3 regions of the Bradyrhizobium ottawaense genome follow, and region 1 is predicted to be linked to each of the others. Evidence: riboswitches for the same ligand, from Rfam matches in the RefSeq annotation. Region 1 holds a riboswitch; each other region holds the start of a gene.
The links. A riboswitch is a leader RNA that binds a small molecule or an ion and turns the genes downstream of it on or off. The one in region 1 is predicted to bind cobalamin.
Positions count from the first base shown of each region.

Region 2: linked by a shared signal. The riboswitch ahead of CIT37_RS26630 (energy-coupling factor ABC transporter permease) and the one ahead of CIT37_RS04600 (ribonucleoside-diphosphate reductase subunit alpha) in region 1 are both predicted to bind cobalamin.
Region 3: linked by a shared signal. The riboswitch ahead of CIT37_RS35385 (hypothetical protein) and the one ahead of CIT37_RS04600 (ribonucleoside-diphosphate reductase subunit alpha) in region 1 are both predicted to bind cobalamin.

Region 1 is NZ_CP029425.2:967,438-975,044, forward strand. Features, by position in the region: gene CIT37_RS40285 (ATP-binding protein) at 1-226, shown strand, start outside; gene CIT37_RS04590 (GNAT family N-acetyltransferase) at 1,495-2,136, shown strand; partial or broken gene CIT37_RS04595 (transposase) at 2,572-2,718, shown strand; cobalamin riboswitch at 2,844-3,014, shown strand; gene CIT37_RS04600 (ribonucleoside-diphosphate reductase subunit alpha) at 3,119-5,062, shown strand; gene CIT37_RS04605 (ribonucleotide-diphosphate reductase subunit beta) at 5,053-6,126, shown strand; gene CIT37_RS04610 (hypothetical protein) at 6,414-6,671, shown strand; gene CIT37_RS04615 (outer membrane protein) at 7,416-7,607, opposite strand, start outside.
Region 2 is NZ_CP029425.2:5,567,165-5,574,771, reverse strand. Features, by position in the region: gene CIT37_RS26660 (cobalt-precorrin-6A reductase) at 1-90, opposite strand, end outside; gene cbiT (precorrin-6Y C5,15-methyltransferase (decarboxylating) subunit CbiT) at 101-1,282, shown strand; gene CIT37_RS26650 (cobalamin biosynthesis protein) at 1,279-1,647, shown strand; gene cobM (precorrin-4 C(11)-methyltransferase) at 1,644-2,426, shown strand; gene CIT37_RS26640 (cobyrinic acid a,c-diamide synthase CobB) at 2,426-3,736, shown strand; gene cobA (uroporphyrinogen-III C-methyltransferase) at 3,733-4,464, shown strand; cobalamin riboswitch at 4,510-4,728, shown strand; gene CIT37_RS26630 (energy-coupling factor ABC transporter permease) at 4,766-5,443, shown strand; gene cobF (precorrin-6A synthase (deacetylating)) at 5,490-6,239, shown strand; gene cobT (nicotinate-nucleotide--dimethylbenzimidazole phosphoribosyltransferase) at 6,250-7,302, shown strand; gene CIT37_RS26615 (histidine phosphatase family protein) at 7,295-7,607, opposite strand, start outside.
Region 3 is NZ_CP029425.2:7,559,762-7,567,368, forward strand. Features, by position in the region: gene CIT37_RS35370 (P-loop NTPase fold protein) at 1-1,081, opposite strand, end outside; gene CIT37_RS35375 (hypothetical protein) at 1,002-2,099, opposite strand; gene CIT37_RS35380 (transposase) at 2,500-2,622, shown strand; cobalamin riboswitch at 2,860-3,061, shown strand; gene CIT37_RS35385 (hypothetical protein) at 3,438-3,884, shown strand; gene CIT37_RS35390 (class I SAM-dependent methyltransferase) at 4,286-5,701, opposite strand; partial or broken gene CIT37_RS35395 (IS110 family transposase) at 5,895-6,185, opposite strand; partial or broken gene CIT37_RS35400 (hypothetical protein) at 6,246-6,317, opposite strand; partial or broken gene CIT37_RS35405 (IS21 family transposase) at 6,381-6,559, opposite strand; gene CIT37_RS35410 (glycoside hydrolase family 12 protein) at 6,641-7,447, opposite strand.

The sequences.
Region 1 (7,607 bases):
GGATCGTCTACTGGAGGCGCGTCTTCTTGCCGCGATCCTCGACCGGCTCCTGCACCACCGCCACGTGCTGACGATCCGCGGCGACAGCTACCGACTCCGCGCCAAGAGTGGCTTCATCAAACCGCCGACCGCCGGTGACGGCCGTCCGGTCGGCTCCGCCTCCCTCCGTCCCGTCACCGGCGGAAGCGACCATCAAACGTCCGATGGTGGGGGCAGTTCTTCATGACGAAAAGGGGGCAGTTCCGGATGGCGTTCGACAGACTATGCTCAAGGTTGAACCCGGGCCAACTCAGCATCAAGGGCGGATAGATCCCTACCTATTCTGGGGAGGTCTTCGCTACATTGCCTTCTGATATGCTGCCCCGACGACTACAGTTTTCCAAGACAGAACGAAACAACATGACTCACCACGTGGATCTCGGACCTGGTGTGGCAAGCATACCAGCGCCAAGAAATCTTCCAAACCGTTCCGATCAGGGAGTGAGTTGGAACAAGTCCTACGAAGCCATCAACGCTTGTGGCCAAAAACCTCTTTTACGAGAGTTACTCACGCAACTACGTCAGCCTGCTGTCTTTCCCACTATGGCAAGGATCGCGGCGGATACAACTGACCTGGGCGTCAAGTACGACGAGGGCACGACAGCAACGTTTTCGCTCGATAGAGCTAACGCCGTTGTGCGAGCGATCGACACGCCTGACGATCAATCAATGCACGAAAGCTCTCGCGCGATCCCAAGTTGCGTTGTTCAGTAGGTCGACGGCGGCAGCGTCGTGGTATCCAGTCCCGTTGCCTTGATCCGACAATCGCGAATCGCGGCGATGATGCGCCGAGACAAGAACATCAAGGAGCGCGGACAACATGCGATAATTGGAAAGCCGCTGTACTACGCATATGAGTCTCGCAGACGAAAGCTCTCTCTGCCGGTGACCGCGGACACGACGTTGGCAATGGAGGTTTCGCACTTAGCATGTGTTTTGACCAAGAAACTTACGAGAACCGCTCAATACGAGACGAGGTGATGATTCCTTGCCTAGTCTGGACCTCGACGCGCGACACTTGGCTGGCTGTTTGCTCGTGCCGGAGCCCGGTTCAGGCAGCCATCGCCCGATGTTCGCCATGCCCTGACTTCTTCGCACTTGCAATATCAAAGGCGTCCTCATGTCATTCCCTTCGCGGACGGTTGCAGGCTGCCGAACCGTGTCGACCTTGAGAACGTCGGAGCTTCCTTGGGAAGGGCGGGGCGGGTTCCAGATAGGGCGTGGAAGCGCAGAAGCCCGCCAGGAATATGTAGATCCAAGCATTGCCTACCAAGGAGCCTTCGTCCGAAGTGGCCGTCAAAGTCAGCCGTCTGAGACAGGCGGAGATCTCGGAAGGGAAACCAAATGCACCCGGCGAGTCCCCGTCGGTGCATCCATTCCGCTCACCGTCAGATGTGTCGATGCCATGCTCCTCCTTGGAAGGCCAATGCCAAAACAGAGCCCCGAAACGACTTCATGACAGAAGAATCAGATATCAGATCTGCGAACGCAAACATTCGTGCAAGCACTGTCTGGACAATTGTGCTCGGCTTTGCCGCGGATCCGTTGATGCGTTGGAGCTGGCCTGACCCAAGGCAATACCTTAGAAGCATGCCTCAGTTCATTGACGCCTGTGGGGGCCGAGCATTTGCACATGGCACAGCCTACGTCGCGGGAGAGATTCGTGGCGCGGCCCTGTGGCTGCCTCCCAACGTGCAGCAAGATGAGGAGGCATTGGATGCAATCATGGCGCTATCCCTGCGCCCGGAGATTACCGAGGATATGGCACACTTGCGGCGGAGAATGGCCGAACATCGTCCCCACGAGCCACATTGGTATCTGCCACTCATTGCCGTCGATCCGAACTGGGTCGGAAAAGGGCTTGGCACGTTGCTGATGAACTACGCCCTTCAACGATGCGATGAGGACGGCATTGTTGCCTACCTCGAAAGTTCGAACCCTGAAAACATTCCCTTTTACCAACGTCACGGCTTCAAGGTCGTTGGTGAGATACAACACGGTTCTTCGCCGCCGCTCACGCCAATGTTGCGAACGGCTTCATTCCGACCCAGCAAGGCCGCGCCGCCGGATCGGCTCGTCACCCAGACTCAAGCATAGCTCCGCCTCATCCCGTTAGGATTGATTGCCAATAACCTGACATGACCGCGTTCGGTCAGGACGGCTTATGTTCGCGGCCAGACAACTGAGCACGTGAGGCGGCTCGCCGGGCCTGCGAAAAGCATACCAATCGTCTCTTCGGCAAAGTTGGCACGTCTGATGTGAGAGCTGGCGGGGTCAAATCCACTAAGCTGGGATATTGCCACGGGCGGCTGCATCGATTTGCGGTCGGGCTCCAGACAATTTTTGATCTAAGGCCACAGAAAGCGATGAATGGCGAGACGCGTATGGCTACCGAAACCCGATCCGGCCCAACTCAATTCGCGGACCGCGAACCGATCGATGCCAACATTCAGGATGTCCAGGGTTGCTGTTCCCCTGTTGGAGAATTTGCGACGCCACTTCCAAAGGTTTGAGCACATCTTGGCCGATCGCAGGCGCTGGGTCGTCGAGCGCACCTTTGCGTGGCTCGGCAGATGTGGGCATCTCTGCAAAGACTTCGAAGGTTCCGCCGCTACCGAGCTCGCCTGGCCGCTCGTCGCCCATCTGAGGCTCCTAACTCGCCGATTGGCCAGGCCTTGAGACATCTATGTTTTTTGAGTGAGGCTCTCAGGACAGGCGCTCGGCGAATTTCGAACCTCGACCTCGGGGCTGCTCCAACTGGTTAACTTGACTGTGCCGTCTTGACGAGTCTGGGCAAAGGCTTCTATATGTGGTGTCGTAGTGGTTTTAAATTCGCATATATGGTGGCACGGTGTTAGGGGGGAACCCATTGTGTCGGCAGCGGCTATTCCGAGGCATTAGCGCGACAGCGCTGGGAAGGCCGACAGCCGCAGCGACCCGCGAGCCAGGAAACCTACCGCGACAGAACCCATGTCCTCGGGCGGGGTGCCCGGTGGGTCGCTTGCAGCCGGGGACATTTGCCCGGTCCCCTCGCAAGTCGTCCGCACGGTCCCAGCCCCCAAATATCACGGGGTTGCCGATGTCGGCGTCTTACGATTTCGATCAGTATGGTCATCTCATTGAGCTGCCGAGTGTGCGGCAGCCCTCAGCGCAGGCAAAGCCTACCACACCTGAACTGTGTCTTGTGCAGCCCCCAGCATTGCCGGCTCCCCTGCCGAGGCCCCCCGCGCGATCGCCAACTCCGTCTGACCTTTCGCTCGATCGGTCGCGCGACGACCTGCTGACCTCGTTTGGTAGGCTGACGCTGACCGACCGCTATCTGCTCGCCGGCGAAGGCCTCCAGGACATGTTCGCCCGAGTGTCTTGCGCCTTCGCGGACAATGTTGCGCATGCCCAACGTCTATATGATGCGATGTCTCGGCTGTGGTTCATGCCGGCCACACCGGTGCTCTCCAACGGCGGCACGACGCGCGGCCTTCCGATCTCGTGCTTCCTTAACTCAGTGTCGGACTCGCTCGAAGGCATCGTCGGCACCTGGAACGAGAACGTCTGGCTTGCTTCCAATGGCGGCGGCATCGGCACCTACTGGGGTAATGTTCGCTCAATCGGCGAGAAGGCGAGGGGCGGCGTCACCTCGGGCATCATCCCGTTCATCCACGTCACGGACGGCCTCACGCTGGCGATCAGCCAGGGCTCGTTGCGGCGCGGCTCGGCGGCGGTCTATCTCGATATCCACCATCCCGAGATCGAGGAGTTCCTCGAGATCCGCAAGGCGTCTGGTGACTTCAACCGCAAGAGCCTCAACCTACATCACGGCATCAACGTCACCGACGAGTTCATGTGTGCCGTGGGCGCCGGCACCGCATTCGCTCTGCGCAGCCCGAAGACTAACGAGGTCGTCCGCGAGATCGACGCCCGCCAGCTGTGGCAACGCATCCTTGAGAACCGGCTGCAGACCGGCGAGCCTTATCTCTTGTTCATCGACACCGTGAACCGTGCGCTCCCCAAGCACCAGCGCGAGCTCGGCCTCGAGGTCTCGACCTCCAACCTGTGCAGCGAGATTACCCTGTCGACCGGCATCGATCATCGCGGCGAGGAGCGCACCGCGGTTTGCTGCCTGTCGTCGCTCAACCTCGAGACCTGGGACCAGTGGAATGAGGAGCCCGGCTTCATAGAGGACGTCATGCGCTTCCTAGACAACGTGCTCACGCACTTCATCACGGTGGCGCCGGACGGAATGAAGCGTGCCCGCTACGCCGCCCTGCGCGAGCGCTCCGTTGGCCTCGGCGTCATGGGCTTCCACTCGTTTCTCCAGGCCAAGGGCATTCCAATGGAGGGTACCTTGGCCAAGTCATTCAATCTGAACATGTTCCGAAAACTCCGTCGCGAAGCCGACGCCGCATCCGTGGCGCTCGCTCGCGAGCGTGGCCCGTGCCCGGATGCCCTGGAACGCGGCGTGATGGCGCGCTTCAGCCACAAGATCGCAATCGCGCCGACCGCCTCGATCAGCATCATCTGCGGGGGCACCAGCGCCTGCACTGAGCCGATCCCGGCCAACATCTACACCCACAAGACGCTATCCGGCGCCATCTCGGTGCGCAATCCGCACCTCGCTAAGGTGCTGGCCGCGAAAGGCGCCGACACCTCGGCGACCTGGGAGTCGATCATCGCGCACGACGGATCGGTCGCCCATCTCGACGTCCTGTCGGAGCACGAGAAAGCGATCTTTCGCACCGCCTTCGAGATCGACCAGCGCTGGATCGTCGAGCTTGCCGCCGACCGCGCCGCGTTGATTTGCCAGAGCCAGTCGATCAACCTCTATCTGCCGGCCGACGTCGATAAGTGGGACCTCCACATGCTGCACTGGACGGCGTGGAAGCGTGGGGTGAAGAGCCTCTACTACTGTCGATCAAAGTCGATCTCGCGCGCGGCGTTCGCCGGCAAGATTGCCGGGGATGCAACGCCGACGCAGCAGCCGGCGCGGCAGCGCACCGACTATGAGGAGTGCCTCGCATGTCAGTGATCGATCTATCGCGCGCCGATCCGCGCACGTTGATCGGCAAGGGACGCGTCGGCCTCCTTGACTCGACCGGCAGCTACGACGTCGATCGCTATGCCTGGGCTTACGAGTTCTGGAAGCGCCAGCAGCAGACCCACTGGATGGGCGAGGAGGTGCCGCTCGGCGCCGACCTCAACGACTGGGCTTCGGGCCGCGTCACCGACAGCGAGCGCGCGCTGCTCACCCAGATCTTCCGTTTCTTCACTCAGTCGGACATCGAGGTCGGCGACAACTATTTCAAGCGGTACATTCCGATCTTCCAGCCACTCACCGTCCAGATGATGATGGCCGCTTTCACTAACATGGAGACGGTTCATATCGACGCCTATGCCCTGCTACTCAAGACGCTCGGTATGCCTAAGACCGAGTTCGAGGCATTCCGCGGCTATGCGCAGATGCGCGCCAAGGCGGACTACATGCACGAGTTCGGCGTCGACAGCGTGGCGGATGTCGCCCGTACCCTGGCGATGTTCGGCGCCTTCACCGAAGGCATGGCCTTGTTCGCCAGCTTCGCCATGCTGCTCAACTTCCCACGCCACAACAAAATGAACGGCATGGGACAGATCGTAAGCTGGTCAGTGCGCGACGAGAGTCTCCACTGCGAGGGCATCATCAAGCTATTTCACGAATGGCACCGCGAAACCGGCGCGGTGACGCGCCCCGTCCGCGACGACATTGTCGACGTAGCCAAGACCATGGTGAAGCTGGAGGAGAACTTCGTCGAGCTCGCCTTCGGCCTTGGCAAGATCGAGGGGATGCTGCCTGAGCATATCCACGCCTACGTCCGCTACGTCGCCGACTGGCGACTGGCCCAACTCCGGATTGCCCCGGTCTTCGGCTTCTTCGAGGCGAAGGAGGGCGGGTTCACCCAGCTCAAGGCGCATCCGCTGCCGTGGCTCGTCGAGATTCTCAATGGCGTCGAGCACGCCAATTTCTTCGAGCAGCGCGCCACGGAGTACTCCAAGGCGGCGAGCCGCGGCAGCTGGGACGGCGAAGACGGGGTGTGGGCGACTTTCGGCCGTATCTAGCCCATTTTATTCATGCTAGCGGCATTGACAGCGGCAGGCGCCGATAGTCGTCGCCGTCACCCGCCAGCATGACAAAGGCATAGAACCGGACCTCCTCATCGTGGCGTCTTGATTGCAGCGCGACAAAGCCGGACACACAGATGGTTTGTTGGGTTAAGCCGGTACATGCGCTCCATTGCTGATGGCGGCTAGGGTTTACAGTATTTCCGCAGGTCGGTGAGGTGGGTCTCGTCAACCACCTTCATGAAGTCAATCAGCGCAACACGGCTACGCCCTTGAGCAGACGAATGTTCTCGATGATCGCCACGGCCGCCCCCCTCTTAGGGCTAGAGGGGATTACTATCACGCAATCGGAAGTTGTAAAGAGGGGCAACCCTGTCAAAGGGGGTCATCTTCATTGCAGCCCGGTCGGATCAGGCAAACCGATTTGTTCTTCATCCCCCTTCGCGTTTGATTTCGTCGCCGACCCACTGGCGGTCTTCCTCGGCCGTGGCTTCGCGGAGGTGATCTACTACGAGCAGACGCTGGCAATGCGGCTCGGATGACAGCCGCGTTTCTGTCCTAACACAAGAGTTCCGCTTCAGCGCTGCCGATCCACCTCTCGAGATTTTGCATCCGCTCTCCGAGGCGCTCCCAATTGATCCGCGCCAGCGGGGGTTCGGCAGGCTGATCGGGCGCAGAGATCGGCAGCGACGATGACGCAAGCCATCACGTCGTCGACGTTATGTCCCACCCTCGCACGAGCGCCGCTTCGACCGCTCGTCGGCCTTTCGTCCGAGGTGGCCAGTGCGGCCTCGACCTGGTCGACCAAGTCGTAGCACGAAGGTGCGCCCGGCTCGCACCTCGGCTCGCATTTCAGTGCGCTGCCTGTGCGATGAGCGTGCTGCGGCCGACCGGAACGATTGTAATCGATGACCTGTGTCTCCCTAAGCGAGGGCCGGGTTAACTACGACGGTCGACAAAACTATTTTTTGCCTCATCATTCTCCGACGGCCGGAAAGCCGACGGTGATGCAGGTGGAGGCACGGGGCCGGGAAATCGGCGCAGCCAGCCACTAAGCGGCTGGCGTTCGACCACGGCAGCACGCTTGAGTTCGCCGCGATCTCGCCGTGGCGCTGCGTCATAACCAGATCAGCCAGATTCCTTTGAACCACGCCTAACCAGCTCGAGCCGATGTACCGACAAGAAGCCGATAGCGCTATTGATGCGAGTCCCTGTTGCCAAGGTTTCTATGCCGCGATGCGGCTCAGGATATTGGTGCGAACCCGCGCCATTTTGGCGAAGATCGATCAATAGGTCGTGGCGATCACGCCACCCCACCGGTAGTTCACACGGACCAAGCCGATATCGACGTCCTGACCGATACGGGCAGTCCCTGCAAAAGTGCCCACCGGAACACCCACGAGTCCGGGTGAAAAAAAGAAATCCACATCCCGACGACCCATGAACAGGTGGTCGTATTCAACGCCGATGGACCAGTT
Region 2 (7,607 bases), 4.0 Mb from region 1:
GGAATAGATGGCCTCGATGCCTGCGCGCGCGATCGCCGCGGCGAGCAGGCTCGCATCGGCAGTTCCGCCCAGAATGAGGGCGCGCGTCATGGCTGATTCCTTGGCTGATCCCTGGCTGACCATCATCGGTATCGGCGAAGATGGCCTTGCCGGGCTGTCCGAAGCAAGCCGAAAGGCGCTCAATGAGGCCGAAACCGTCTTCGGTGGTGCACGGCATCTCGCGCTTGCCGGCGTCGGCAGCCGCGGCCGTCCGTGGCCGGTGCCGTTCGACGCCGACGTCGTTCTGAGCAGCCGCGGCCGGCCGACAGTGGTGCTCGCTTCCGGCGATCCGTTCTGGCATGGCGCAGGTGCTGGTCTCGCCGAGAAGCTGCAGACCGGCGAGTGGACCGCGCATTCCGCTCCGTCGACCTTCTCGCTTGCGGCCGCACGGCTGGGCTGGCGGCTCGAATCCGCCGTCTGCCTCGGGCTTCACGCCGCACCGTTCGAACGTCTCGTTCCGCATCTGGCGCGAGGGGCGCGCATCATCTGCCTCGTGCGCGATGGGAAAGCGGCAAGCGATCTCGCAAAATGGTTGAGCGAGCGCGGATGGGGCGCCTCGGCCTTCTGGACGCTCGCCGCACTCGGTGGTCCGCGCGAAAGCATCCAAGAACATCGCGCCGACGGTTTCGCCGGTGATCCCGCTGGAAACCTGATCACCGTCGCCGTTGAGGCGAAGGGCACGCATGGTATGCCCCACGCCTCGGGGCGTCCTGACGATCTGTTCGTCCATGACGGCCAGATCACCAAGCGGCCGGTGCGTGCGCTCGCGCTCTCGGCGCTGGCGCCGCGTCCGGGCGAACGGCTGTGGGATATCGGCGCCGGTTCGGGGTCGATCTCGGTCGAGTGGGCGCTGTGCGGCGGGACGGCGACCGCAATCGAGCCGCGCGAGGATCGCGTCGCGAATATCCGCAAGAATGCCGCTGCGTTCGGGCTCGTGCACCGGATCACCATTGTGACGGGGAAAGCGCCTGAAGTGCTCGCTGCGCTGGACGCACCGGATGCGGTCTTCATCGGCGGCGGTCTCGACATCGCGATGTTCGATGCAATCTGGTCGCGGCTTGCACCGGGCACACGGCTGGTTGCACATTCGGTCACATTGGAGACGGAAGCGTTGCTCGGCGATCTGCACCAGCGCCACGGCGGCGAGCTGATGCGGGTCGACATCGCTTATGCTGGCCCGCTCGGCCGTTATCGGTCCTGGGAGGCGGCACGGCCGGTGGTGCAGTGGAGTACGGTCCGATGAAGGTGGCCGGGTTTGGGTTCAGGAGAGATGTCACTCTCGCTTCGCTGCGCGAAGCGCTGCTGGCTGCGGGTGATCCCGAAGGCCTCACTGCGATGGCAACTGTCAGCGACAAGGCCGACGCGGAGCCGTTGAAGCAGCTCGCGCTTGAGTGCGGCGTGCCGATCAAGGCTGTTCCGGCCGACATGTTGGCGAGGATAGCCACGCCGACCCGGTCCAATCTCGTGATGGAGAAGTTCGGCATCGGATCGGTCGCCGAAGCAGCAGCTCTCGCTGCGGCGGGGCCGCGTGCACGGCTGATCTCGACACGCGTTGTCTCGCGGGATCGCACTGCGACCGCCGCGATCGCGGAAGGAGACGGCGCATGACGGTGCATTTCATCGGGGCAGGGCCGGGCGCGCCCGATTTGCTGACGTTGCGCGGCCGCGACCTGATCGCGGCCTGTCCGGTCTGCCTCTATGCGGGCTCACTGGTCCCCGAAGGCGTGCTGGCGCATTGCCCGCCGGGCGCGCGCATCGTCAATACCGCGCCGCTATCGCTCGACGAGATCATCGCGGAGATCGCCGCCGCGCATGCCGAAGGCAAGGACGTCGCTCGCCTGCATTCCGGCGATCTCTCGATCTGGTCGGCGATGGGCGAGCAGCTCCGCCGCCTGCGCGCACTCGGTATCCCTTTCACCGTGACGCCTGGCGTGCCGTCCTTCTCCGCCGCCGCCGCCGCTCTGGAGGCTGAGCTGACGCTGCCCGGTCTCGCCCAGACGGTGGTGCTGACGCGCACGCCCGGCCGCGCCAGTGCGATGCCCGAGCGCGAGAAGCTCGCCGCATTCGCCGCGACCGGTGCGGTGCTTGCGATCCATCTGTCGATCCATCTGCTCGACAAGGTCGTCGCCGAGCTCGCGCCGCGTTATGGCGCGGATTGCCCGGTCGCCATCGTCTGGCGCGCGAGCTGGCCGGACCAGCGCATCGTCCGCGCCACGCTTGCTACGCTCGATGCTGCCGTCGGCACCGAGATGGAGCGCACCGCGATCATTCTGGTCGGCAGAACGCTTGGCGCTGCGGATTTCGACGAGAGCCGCCTCTATGCCGCCGACTACGATCGTCGCTATCGGCCTGTCGGTGCCGAGCCACGCTTTCCGGAGGCCTCGTGATGGCGGCAGGCTTCGTCATCTCCGCGCCGGCTTCCGGCGTCGGCAAGACCACGCTGACGCTGGCGCTCGCGCGCGCCTGGCGCAATCGCGGATTGAACGTGCAGTGCTTCAAGAGCGGTCCCGATTACATCGATCCCGCCTTCCACGCCGCCGCCACGGGGCGCGCTTCCGTCAACGTCGATAGCTGGGCGATGGACCGCGGGGGCATCGCCCATCTCGTCAGCCGCGGCGCGGACGCCGATGTCGTGCTCGCCGAGGGATCGATGGGCCTGTTCGACGGCGTCGCCGCGCGCGGTGTCTCCGGCACCGGTGCCACCGCCGACATTGCGGAGATGCTGGGCTGGCCGGTGGTGCTGGTGATCGATCCTTCCGGTCAGGCGCAGACCGCGGCGGCGATCGCCGCGGGACTTCGCGATTATCGCCCCGGTGTGCGCCTTGCGGGCGTCGTGCTCAACCGCGTTGCCAGCCCGCGCCACGAAGACCTCGTGCGGCGTGCGCTCAACGATTCCGGCATTGCCGTGTTCGGCGCGCTGCCGCGTCATGCCGAGATCAGCCTGCCGAAGCGACATCTCGGCCTGGTGCAGGCCGAAGAGCAGGGCGAGATCGGCAAGCTGATCGACGAGGCCGCGCGCTTCGTCGCCGAGCATGTCGATCTCGATGCGGTGCTGCGATCGGCTGCCAGCTGGTCGCCGCAACCTGCCGCGAATGGGCTGAACGTGACACCGCCGGGGCAGCGCATCGCGCTGGCCCGCGATGCGGCGTTCTCCTTCGTCTATCCGCATATGCTGGAAGCCTGGCGCCGGGCGGGCGCGGAGATCTCGACATTCTCGCCGCTCTCCGATGAAGCGCCTGACGCGAGCGCCGATGTGTGCTGGCTGCCCGGCGGTTATCCCGAGTTGCATGCCGGCAAGATCGCGGCCAATGCGCGTTTTCGCAGCGGCCTGCGCGCCTTCGCCGAAACGCGGCCGGTGCACGGCGAATGCGGGGGCTATATGGTGCTGGGAACCGCTTTGACCGATGCGGACGGAATCCGCCACGAGATGACAGGCCTGCTTGGCCTGGAGACGAGCTTTGCCAAACGCCGCATGCATCTCGGTTATCGTCTGGCCGAACTCGCCGCGCCGATGCCGGGACATCGCTCCGGCGCGCGCCTGCGCGGCCACGAATTCCACTATTCGACCATTCTTGCCCAGCCTGATACGCCGCTGGCGGTCGTGCATGATGCGACTGGCGCAGTCATCGCCGAGACCGGCTCGCAGCGCGGCCACGCCACCGGCACCTTCTTTCATCTGATCGCGGAGGACCGGTGAGCGGATTCGTCTCCTTCATCTCCGCCGGGCCCGGCGACCCCGAGCTTCTCACGCTCAAGGGCGCCGCGCGGCTGCGCGAAGCCGACGTCGTGCTCTATGACGATCTTGCCTCTGGCGCGATCCTCGATCTCGCCCGGCCAGGCGCCAATCTCGTCGCGGTGGGGAAACGGGCAGGGCGTCCCTCGACCAAGCAGCACCACGTCAACCGCCTGCTGGTCGACTATGCGGCGACAGGCGCACGCGTGGTGCGGCTCAAGTCGGGCGACGCCGGCATTTTCGGCCGGCTCGAGGAAGAACTTGAGACGCTGCGTGAGGCCGGCATCGGCTACGAGATCGTTCCCGGCGTGACATCGGCCTGCGTTGCCGCGGCGCAAGCCGGCATTCCCCTGACCCGGCGCCATACCTCGCGCCGGGTGCAGTTCGTGACCGGGGCTGATGTCACCGGCGCGTTGCCGCCTAACCTGAACTGGGGGGCACTGGCCGACCCGGAAGCGACGACCGTGGTCTATATGGGCCGGCGCACCTTTCCGGCGCTTGCCGCAAAGTTGATCGCGCACGGGCTCGCTGCGGATACCCCCGCGCTGTTCGCCGAATCCCTCGGACGCCCCGACGAACGGCTGGTCCGCACCACCATCGCCGAGCTTGCCGAGCAGCTTGCGCGCGGCGGGGCCGCCTCGACGGCCGCCGTGATCCTGTTTGGGGCGCTGGCGGGGGATTATCCCACATGACGGCCTTGGCCGCCCTTCGCCCCTTGACGCAGGCTCAGCGAAAGGGGCACACAAGAGAGGCATGGTGCTCGACGCGGCGCAAAGCGCCGGAGCATAATCGGGAATGGGGGTGGGCGGACCCAGTTGCGGCGCCCAAAACCCCAGCCGCCCCCGCGACTGTAAGCGGTGAGGGACTCCGATCAGCCACTGGGCCGCAAGGTCCGGGAAGGCCGGAAATCCCGGGGAACCGCGAGCCAGGAGACCGGCCCTGCACGTTTTGAGGCCAAGGCCGTCGGGTGTGACGGCAGGAAGGAACTGAGCCATGCATATCGAACCCGGGGTCGTGACGGGCGCCAAGCTCGTGTTGAGTTACGCAACCGGCATCGCCGCAGGCGGCGTTGCGCTGAAGCTCGCGGTCGAGACCGTGCGTGAGCAGGGCATCACGTCGTTCGCGGCGCGGACGCTGGCCACCACAGTCCTCGTCTTCACTTTCTTCGAGATCCTGCCGCACTTCCCGGTCGGCGTCTCCGAGGTGCACTTCATTCTCGGCTCGACACTGTTCCTGCTGTTCGGCGCGGCGCCGGCGGCGTTCGGCCTTGCCTTCGGTCTGCTGCTCCAGGGCGTGTTCTTCGAGCCGGCCGACATCCCGCAATACGGCATGAACGTCACCACGCTGCTGGTGCCGCTGTTCGCGATCCAGGCGATCGCCACACGGATCATCTCGCGCAACACCGCCTATGTCGATTTGAAGTATCGGCAGGCGTTGGCGCTCTCGACGACCTACCAGGCCGGCGTGATCGCCTGGGTGGCGTTCTGGGCGCTCTATGGCTCGGGCTTTGCGATGAGCAACCTCGCCAACATCGCGACGTTCGCGGCGTCCTATGCGCTCGTCATCGTGATCGAGCCGCTCGCCGATCTCGCGGTGCTGGCACTGGCGAAGTCGCTGCGCGGCGTCACCGCGCCCGGCCTCGTCACCCCGCGCCTGCACAACGCGGCCTGAGAGACAAGCGAACGGGCGGCCAGCAGGGCCGCCCGTCGCGTTCGCGATGCTCACACTCTCCCTGATAGGCATCGGTTGCGGCGATCCCGACCAGCTCACGCGCGCCGCTGTTCAGGCGATCAACGCCGCCGATCTCGTCCTGATTCCGCGCAAGGGGGCGGCAAAGTCCGATCTCGCCGATCTCAGGCGGACGATCTGCGCGGACGTGCTCACCAGCGACAAGACAATCATTGCCGAATTCGACCTTCCCGTGCGCGACGCTGGTGAAGCTGACTATCGCAAGGGCGTGGACGATTGGCATGATGCGGTTGCCGCGGCCTGGTCGAAAGCGATCGCAAACCATCTCGAAGGCGAAGGCAAGGTTGCGCTGCTGATCTGGGGCGATCCCTCGCTCTATGACTCCTCGCTGCGCATTGCACGACGGCTCAATCCGTTGCCGACGATCGAGGTCGTGCCCGGTATCACCTCGATCCAGGCGCTGTGCGCGGCGCATGCGCTGCCGCTCAACGACATCGGCGAGCCTTTTCTGGTCACGACGGGGCGGCGCTTGCGCGAAGGCGGCTGGCCGCAAGATGTCGATACCGTGGTGGTGATGCTCGACGGCGGCACGGCGTTTCAATCGCTCGATCAGCGGGGCTTGCAGATCTGGTGGGGCGCCTATCTCGGCATGCCCGACCAGATCATCATGTCCGGCGCGCTCGCCGAGGTTGGCCCGCGCATCGTCGCGGCGCGGCAGGAAGCGCGCGAGCGGCACGGCTGGATCATGGACAGCTACATTCTCAAGCGCGCACGTTAAGCGAGGCAGCATGCTCCCCGAATGGGTCCCCCAGAACTGCCCCGATGTCTCCGCGGCCCATCGCGAGGCGGCGATTGCGCGGCAGGCGCAACTGACAAAACCGACCGGCGCGCTCGGCCGGCTCGAGCAGCTCGCAATCGAGCTTGCGGGCCTGCAGGCGACCGAACAGCCGCGTGCCGCACGGGTGCCGATCATCATCTTCGCCGGCGACCACGGCATCGTCGCGCAGGGCGTATCGGCCTATCCGCAAGCCGTGACTATCGCGATGATGGCGAATTTCGCCGCCGGCGGCGCCGCGATCTCGGTGCTGGCGCGCGAGCTTGGCTCGAGCCTGGAGGTGGTCGACGCCGGCACGCTGGCGCAGGACGAGATGGCAGGAATCGTCACCGACAAGCCGCGCCACGGCACACGCGATTTCAGCGTCGAAGCCGCTCTCGCACCCGCCGAGCTGGGGTATGCGTTCGAGGCCGGCCAGCGCGCCGTCGCACGTGCGGCTGCCCATCAGCCTGATCTCCTGATCTTCGGCGAGATGGGGATCGGCAACACCACGACCTCGGCGGCAATCGCGGCGGGCCTGCTCGGCATCAGCGCCGAAGAGATTGCGGGGAGCGGCACCGGGATCGATGCGGCGGGGCGCGCGCACAAGTCCCGTGTGATTGATGCTGCGATCGCGCGTCACGGCGTTGGCGGCGCTTCGCCGGAAAAAATCCTATGCGCCGTTGGCGGCCTGGAGATCGCGGCGATCTCAGGTGCGATCATCGCGGCCGCGCAGCGCCGCATCCCTGTATTGATCGATGGCTTCATCGTATCGGTGGCGGCGCTGGCGGCGGCACGTCTCAATCCGTCGTGCCAGCCGTTCCTGCTGCCGTCGCATCAATCGGCGGAGCAAGGGCATCGGCTGGTGCTGCGCGCGCTGAACGTGCAGCCGTTGATCAGCCTCGATCTCCGGCTCGGCGAGGGATCGGGCGCCGCCATCGCGCTGCCGCTGGTGCGCCTCGCCTGCAGCCTCCACAACGGCATGGCGACGTTTGCGCAGGCCAATGTGCCGGATCGTCCTAACTGATCCGCTGATTGACGGAGACGACGCGCCAGCCGCTCAGGAGGCGATCGATCCGGGTCAGCGACAGCGGATCGACCACGAAGCGCAAGGCCGCCGTCGGCGTCAGGTCCAGCGCGATGCAGAGCGCGGCGCGGATGGTGCCGGAATGCACGACGAGCGTGGCCGATCCGGCTGCGATCCGCGACAGGCCCAGCCGGACACGCGCGACCTGATCCGCAAAGCTCTCGCCGCCCGGCGGTCGTCCGCCAGCTGGATCGTTCCAGAACTGCGCATAGGCCTCACCGCGGGTCGCCTCGAGTTCGTCATGG
Region 3 (7,607 bases), 2.0 Mb from region 1:
TCGTCTCCAGGTCGCGACCGGCGGCCGCTGCCTCCTCCCAGTCCTTCAGGAACGCGGGCTTTCCTTCCGCGTCCGTCGTCACATTCTTGACGAGCTCGGCATAGGCTTTGGCGTCGCCGATGCGCTCGAACAGAAGGAGCTTAGCGAGGACCGCCTCATCCACGCCCACACCCTGCGCCTTGGAGATGGTCATGCGGATCGATAGCGCGTTCAGGAAGCGCTTGATCAGGCGGGGATTGCCGACAATTCCGGACGCCGTTGTCATGAGCGAAGACAGCCGCTCGGCAGTGTCGAGTTGTCCGACCAGCGATCCCGGTAAGCCGATGTCAAGCGAGTTGACGAACGCGCGGTCCACCTTCTTGCCCTGCCAAGTGCTCTTCAGTTGACGGATCACGGCGGCGCGAATCTTCTCCTTGTCGGGCTCGGGCAGGTCGCTGTTGTCCACGAATAGCAGCATCATGTATGCGCGGACCTCCTGCGTGCCGAGTTGCGGCACGCGGATCGGAACCTGGATCAGCTTGTCGAAGTAGTTCGTTACCATCAAGTCATTTTCGAAGCCCGCGAAGTGCTTGCGGACTGCGTGCTTGATCATGTCGTTGTCCGCAGCGATGACGAAGGCGGTGTTCTTGAGGAATAGGAAGAGGCGGATGGCTTCGAGCGTCGAGATCGTTGTCTCGGGCAGGCAGCGGTCGAGATCGTCGATCAACACGACAAGCGTGATACCGAGTTCTTCAAGGGTTTGCTCGAGCGTGTCGCGCAGAGCCTGAATTTCCTTCGGAGGAGACGTTTCCTCCTTCGGTTTTAGAAGCTCGCCGCCTTCCTTGACGGCATCGCCGACGGCCTTCTTCGCCGCATCGGCATCGCTCTTCCCGAAGCCCTCGCTCCACATCTTTCTGCCGAGTTCGAAGAACTCGCCGGCGGCCCCGACCGGCGGAACGCCGAAATAGATCGAAGCCGCCGACGTCGTTGCGAGCTTCGCCACCCGCAGCCACTTCACCCGCTTAGCAAGAGCGGCAACCTTTTCGAGCGCTGTCTCGCGGCTTTCGGCCTCGTTCGCAAGCTTGTCCGCAATGACGTCCATTAGGGCGGCGCGCGACGTGGGTCGGGGCCTCGAGCGCCTTGAACGAGTAGTAGTCGCGCCCGTGGAACTGGCGGTCCTTCAGGTGGCGGTTGAGCTCGTTCAGGGTGGACTTGATGCCGGTGAAGGCATCGTCGAGCCGATGGAGAAGGTCGTCCCGGAATGCCGAGGTCATCTCCGTCTCAGCGTTCCGACACTGCTCCGCGTACTGGACCAATTCATGCCCATCCAATCGGTCCTTTTCGGCGACCGCCCACTGCTCGACGGCCGACGGCGTCGCCTCCTCGGCGGTGAACGGCGGCACGAGATAGAAGTCCTGCCCGTGCTTGTTCACGGCGCCCGTCATTTCCCTCATCAGGGTGGAGCGCCGGTTGGTAGAACGGTTTTCACGGTCCGCCGTCAGCCCAGCGATGCGGTCCGACAAGGACTGAGCCGCCATTTCGGCCACCTTCGACCGGTAGTCGCTCATCTCCCTCGATTGCGGGAATCCGTCCAGCAGCTGGCGCGCGCGGGCGCGACGTGCCACCGCCAGGACTTCACGATTGTTCTTCATGTAGTCTTCATACGCGCCCTCGGCCCTGTCTTTCGCGCTGTGTGCCCGGGTCGACGCATCCTGTGTCTCGGTCTTGAGCCGGTTTGCCGTCTTGACCTCCGCGGCTAGGCGCTCCAGATCGGCAACGAGCTTGGGATCGCGATTCCGCTTGGCGTCTTCGATATTTTTGCCGATTTCCGCCAGCTTGCGATCGAAAGCAGCCAATTCCTCGCCGCATCCAAAGCAGGTCAGGCCAGAGTCGCGGATGGCCTGGAATTGCGCGAACATGGCTTCGAACAGCCGTGCCTCATCCTCCGCGCGCCGGACATCTCCCGCCGATCCAGCAAGTTGCTGGAGCAATTGCTGCCGTTCGGCCTGAAGCTGTTGGCGCATCTGCTCCTTCCGACCGTCGACTTGCGCGATTTCGAGCAATCTCTCGTCGAGATTCCCGACGAAGAAGCCTTCGACTTCGTGGTTGGTCTCGTTCACCCTGACCCTAGCCGTAAGCAGGCTGCGCGCAAGCTTCTCCCCGCGGAGTACCATGACCTCTCGAATTCCGCGCTGTTCGACGCCATCGTCGCAATGGCGTTCTGCCTTGCAGATCGCGACGCGCGGTTCAGGGTCAGCGTGAAGTACCTCGCAGGGCTAACACCGGACATGCTCAGCACGACAGGCAGGGCGATCATAGGCGGACAAGCCGGCTTCGATACACTGTGCGAACGGTTGAGACATGTAAACGGCACCCGAGCCGGCCATCACGGCCGCATCAAAGAGCTGGGACATTTGGCTGGGCTTTCGACGTCGGAGTCGCCCCTCGATCCTCAGATCAGGTCGATCTTGCTAGAGAAGATCGAAACGAACATCGCAAATGCCGTCGAGGCGGAGTCTCTTGAAACTCGCTGCCCGTGTGGTCGAGACCACGAGCCGCATTCGCCTTGCGTTCGCCGCGGCATGTCCCGAAGCCGACCTGATCCGCGGCTTGCCCGGCGCGCTGCTGCCGCTCAGTCCTTGACCGGCGGGGCGTCCGCCCCCCGTTCGCCCAACTTATCCCTCAAGCGCGTTGCAAAGTACGGGTCGTCAGGCGGTGAAAAGCCGAAGGCAATCCTGTGCGCCTCGTCAGAGCAGATGTGCGGCCACATCAATCGGACTAGAAAAACGCACTCTCACGAATAGGACGGGCTAAACTGTCACATGTTGTGTCACTCAGCACTCGATTCACGCCCCTTGCTTGACTCGGTTATGAGGGGCCTTCAGTCTGGTTATCGGTAGCGCCGAAAGGCGTATCAAGGGAATACGGTGCGTCCTCACGGACAAGGCCGAAGCTGCCCCCGCAACTGTAAGCGGCGAGCCGACGACAGTTGGGCCATTGGGTTCGTTCGTTCGAACCTGGGAAGGTGGTCGGAGGCGTCAACCCGCGAGCCAGGAAACCTTGCTGCCGGTCGTGGTCATGGACTGACGCAGGGGCGGGGTGCTCCAAGACGTTGCAAAGCCGATCGAGATCTGCCGCATTCGGGGCGAACGGCTGCCGCTCACGGCGAATGTGCGTGACGGCTTTTTGTTTCGCCCGTGGTCATCACCGTTTTCATTTCAAACGTAGTAGCCGTGCCGGCGCGAGTTTCGGCGTCAACTTCAATCCTGCTCAAACAGCGCTGGCTGTCCGGGTCAGCATTGACGCTAGGAATCGTGCTGGCCTCGATCGCCGCAGCGGGATCGGCGTCCGCACAGCCTCCGCAACTGCTCAATCCGTGATTGTCTCCTCGGCCAATCCGTGGGGCAACACCGTCACCGCGGCAGCAGCAGCGGCGCGAGCGCGTACGCCTCTGGTACGTGGCCGCGACCCGGGCGCGCGACCTGCTGATCCTGCCTAGGCACTCCGCCGACCTGTCGGACAAGTGCTGGGCAAAGCTCGTCGATTTGGGCCTGGCTGGTCTCCCGGCGATCAACCCGAACGACGTCGGCACCGCGAAGGAAAGGAACGTCACGCCGCTAGAGAACGGGCAGACCCGCGAGACCTTCGCCGCCGAGGCGACCGCTATCTTCGATGTGCGCAAGACCGTGATCTGGCGTCGCCCGAGCCGGAGCGAACTTGATCAGGTGGACGAGCCAGAAGCGAAGATCGAAAGCGGGGAAATTCCGGAAACCGGCGCTGCGGAGCCTGCTGCCGTTCTCAGAAGTTCGACGCGTGGCACCATCCTTCACAAGCTAATCGAGGAGGTGCTGACCGGAGAAGCCTGCGACGCCAGGGCGGACTTGAAACGCGGGCTGCGGAACTGATCCGGCAGATGGGGCACGAACCGGCGGAGGATCCGAAGATGGGCATCAGCGCCGTCGAACTGACCGCCACGGTGCTGCGGACGCTCGCTCTTCCGGACGTCGTGACGCCGCGACCGCGTCTCGCCCCCGAGCTCCCGTTGTTCGGAAGCCAGACTCACGAAGGCGGCAAGGTCCTGCTCTCCGGACAGGTTGACGCGATCGCGTTCGACGAGGCCGGCGCCATCGACGCGGTCGTCGATTGGAAGAGCGACGTGGCTCCGGATGCGCCGAGCATCGGCCACTACAGACAGCAGATCGCCGACTATCGGAAGCAGACGAACCTAAGCGGGACAGGTCGTCGATGTGACTTGAGCCCCCGCGGCTGCTGCTCAGGATCCAAGCGCCGTCTCTGCCGGCCTGGTCTACCTTGCCGAGCTGCGGTTGCTCACGCTTGGCTGAGATCGAATCTGAAAGTTCTCCGCAGTTTCACGGATTTCGAAATTGATCGGTCCAGGTCGCCCGTCCGGAGTTCGGGCCCACAGGTATGCGGAGCCTTCATCCAGCACGATCGACTCGACCGAGAAGCCTGCACGCTTAACCAATCCGGCGAGATCGTCCGGCGGGATGAGGCCGTAGAAGGAATGGCCCCTAAGCGAGTCCATGAGGAAGCCGTTGCCGTATGGTTGACAATTCGGGAGATTCTGCATCCTTGTAAAATCAGAATTGCGATAGAGCGTCACAAACAAGCAAGTGCCGTTTGGCTTTAGCTTAGCTCTCATCAGTTGAACGATGCCAAGTCTCACGCTTGCCGATGGGATCACAGAAAGAACGTTTATGCAGAAGCCGCGGTCGTATCTCCGGTCATGGGAGGCAAACTGACCCACGGTGAGGGCGTGGACGTGATTTGATTTGCCGACGTAATCGCGGATGGTGGTCGAACGACCGCGGATCATTTGACCCCTTGAAAGCTGCACTTCCGAATCCACCAACGCAAGTTCGCCGGTGGTTTTGGCTATTGCCCGTTCGTAACGCAGTTTGCCGCAGCCAAAGTCGAAGCTGGAATGAATTGGCTCGAGACGCGAGATCAGCTTCTTAAGATAGGCCCAACTCTGTGTTTCCGGCTTGGCTGCGTTTTCGCTCCGGACGATGATATCCTTCCCGATCTTGTACCACATCAGATGGCCGCCTCTGTGAATGCTTGGCGGTTGCCTGCACTTGCCTCGGCATTCCCGGCTATCTGTTGGATCTGGGGATCCGCCCTTCGTTCCAGCAATCCATACCGAAGATGCATAAATAGAAGCGCGGCCATCGAGGCGGTCCAAAAAATGATCAGAAACCAAGCTGCCCTGGCGAAGGCGGATAAGACCGCGAAGCCTGTGAGTATGAAGAGCCACTCCAAGGCAACCCAATATGTGCCAAGCCTCCAATGCGCTTTCGATGTCGTGCTTGTCGACGAGCGGATGTTCGCTTCGGCTGGACGCGTATTTGTAGAACGTCGCTCTCACGAGGGGATGGCGGTCGCGTTTGAGATTTGCCACCTGACGGGCCGACATCTGCGCACCCGACATGACAGCCAGAGGGAGAAGGATGTTAGCGCGGTCGAACCTCGCCCTGATCTTAAATATGTCCGAAATCCGATCATGGAATCGGGTGACCCTGCTGAAGATGAGCACCAGCAAAGCAAGCGCGAAGCCGCCCACGTTCACCTCAGGAGCTTTAATAGCCGTGGCGAATTCCTTGACGCCGGGCAGATGCTCAACTCGCAAGAAAAGACCGTTAATCCAAGGATCGTACCTCACCAGGAACGAGCAGGCTAAGGTCAGCCAGAAATCCGCCAAAGCGTTCTTCTAGAGCATCTCAGAATAGTTCTTCGGCCCGAAGAAGGGCATCAGAACGCGAAGGATCGAATCCATGCCGCCCCCGAGGTTGTTAAGACCGGTCCATAAACGGCTTGATTGAGTCAGAAAAGTAGCCGACGGTCAACGGATAAGGTGATGGCCGAAGGGAGGAAACACCCTCCCTCGGACGCTTCCCGAGTCGAGTAGCGATCCCATATTCAAGGCAAAAAGCGCGCATCTGATTTATGAGGCACGTCCGTTGCGAAATCATCCTATCGCGAACACGATGCAGCGCTTGCAGGTCAATGTGTTCGGGCGACCGTATTTCGACGAAGCGCATTGTTGGTCGCGTCACTGCTTCCGCGATCGCTGCGGCATCGATGATGTCACTTTTGTTGGACTTTACATAAGGCTTGACGAATTGAGCCGGAATAATGCGGACGGTATGCCCCATCGCGGCGATCTTGCGTGCCAACCATTGCGAGCTGGCCTTCCAATTGTAGATCGTCGCTTCGGAGACCCCGTGCTTGCGAGCTAGGTCGGCCGTCTTCGCCCCGGCCTCATGCGCCTTCGACACTGCGATAATCTGCTCTTCCGTGAACCTTGCTCGCTTCATCTGTCCGTCCTTCTTCGGGGCGGACTCTGAATCCTTCTGGAGGAAATGCTCAGTGGCAGGTCACGCCAACGAAAAGAAGCGTTGGTTGCGCAGCCGCGCCAAAATCCATCGCTGCGCGACTTGCACCGCAACTTCGACCTTTGCCTTATCTTTTGGGCGCCGCGGCCGGGCTGCGAGATGGCCGTGCCGTAATGGCTTGCCATCTCGGCATAGGTTCGGTTGAGGCCGGGATCGTGGCGGTCGGGATGTGAGCGGCAAGCCAAGGCCGTCAGTCAGCGTGGCTCATTGGCATAGCGCAGCTCACCTTACCGCCCGCGCGGACTTCACTTCGAAGTCACGGACCAGTTGTTGAAATTGAAGTTCTTTCCCCCCGGGGACGAGGTAATCTCGACGCCGTATTGGACGCTACCGACGTTTATGTCGCCAAAGTACCCCTTCGACTTGATCCACTGCAGGATACTCTTGATGTCCACTGTCCCGCTGTTGGTCTTCGAAGTGCGCAGCAATGAGATGACCTTGTGACCATCGGAGCCTTCGCCTTCAAACACGTTCCAAGTCGCCCCGCCTACATTGACATTGCTGTAGACCGGAATCGCCGCACCGGAAGGGGCATAATGATATGAAATGGGCTTAACGTTGCCGCTCCCGTCCGAGTTTCCGGTGTAGTTTGTCCAGAGCATTATCTCATGTCGGTCTGAGCTGTCCCAGATATCGTAGGCGACATCCCAGGCGCCGCCAGTGGGAACTTCCTGATTGAAGCTCGAGCTCAGAGTGTTGATTGAGCTGAGCGGTTTCCCGATATTGAAAGCCACGTGCGGATAGCTCTTGATGCCAGGAGTATTGGGCTGGTTCGACCACACGCTCCACCGGTTGGCTGCACTCACCGAAATCGTCTGAGGCCCAGGGTGCGGGCCCCATACGTCGTTGTTCCAAGAGTAGCCATCGCGTGAAAAGCTTCCGTATGGAGCGCTCGAACGCCAAATCGGCGTCTGTGCCGACACAGGCCCGGCAGATGATAATGACCGGGCTTCATTCGCGGCCTGCCTAAATAGATCATGATCCTCCTGTGTCCGGACGTAACCCGTTGGAGACCCTTGCGCGCCGGCACCGCTTATCCGATTGGAATCCATAAAGCTCTCCTTTCTGATAACAAAATCTCCTGCAGATCCACTAGCGGGCCCCCTAGTTCAGCATGGGCGGCATCGGCATCTAGAGACCGGGCTTGAATGCTAGGAAGGTTGGCTTTCGAGAAGCTGACGAGCTCGGGAAGAAGGGTGGACCCGCGCCCGG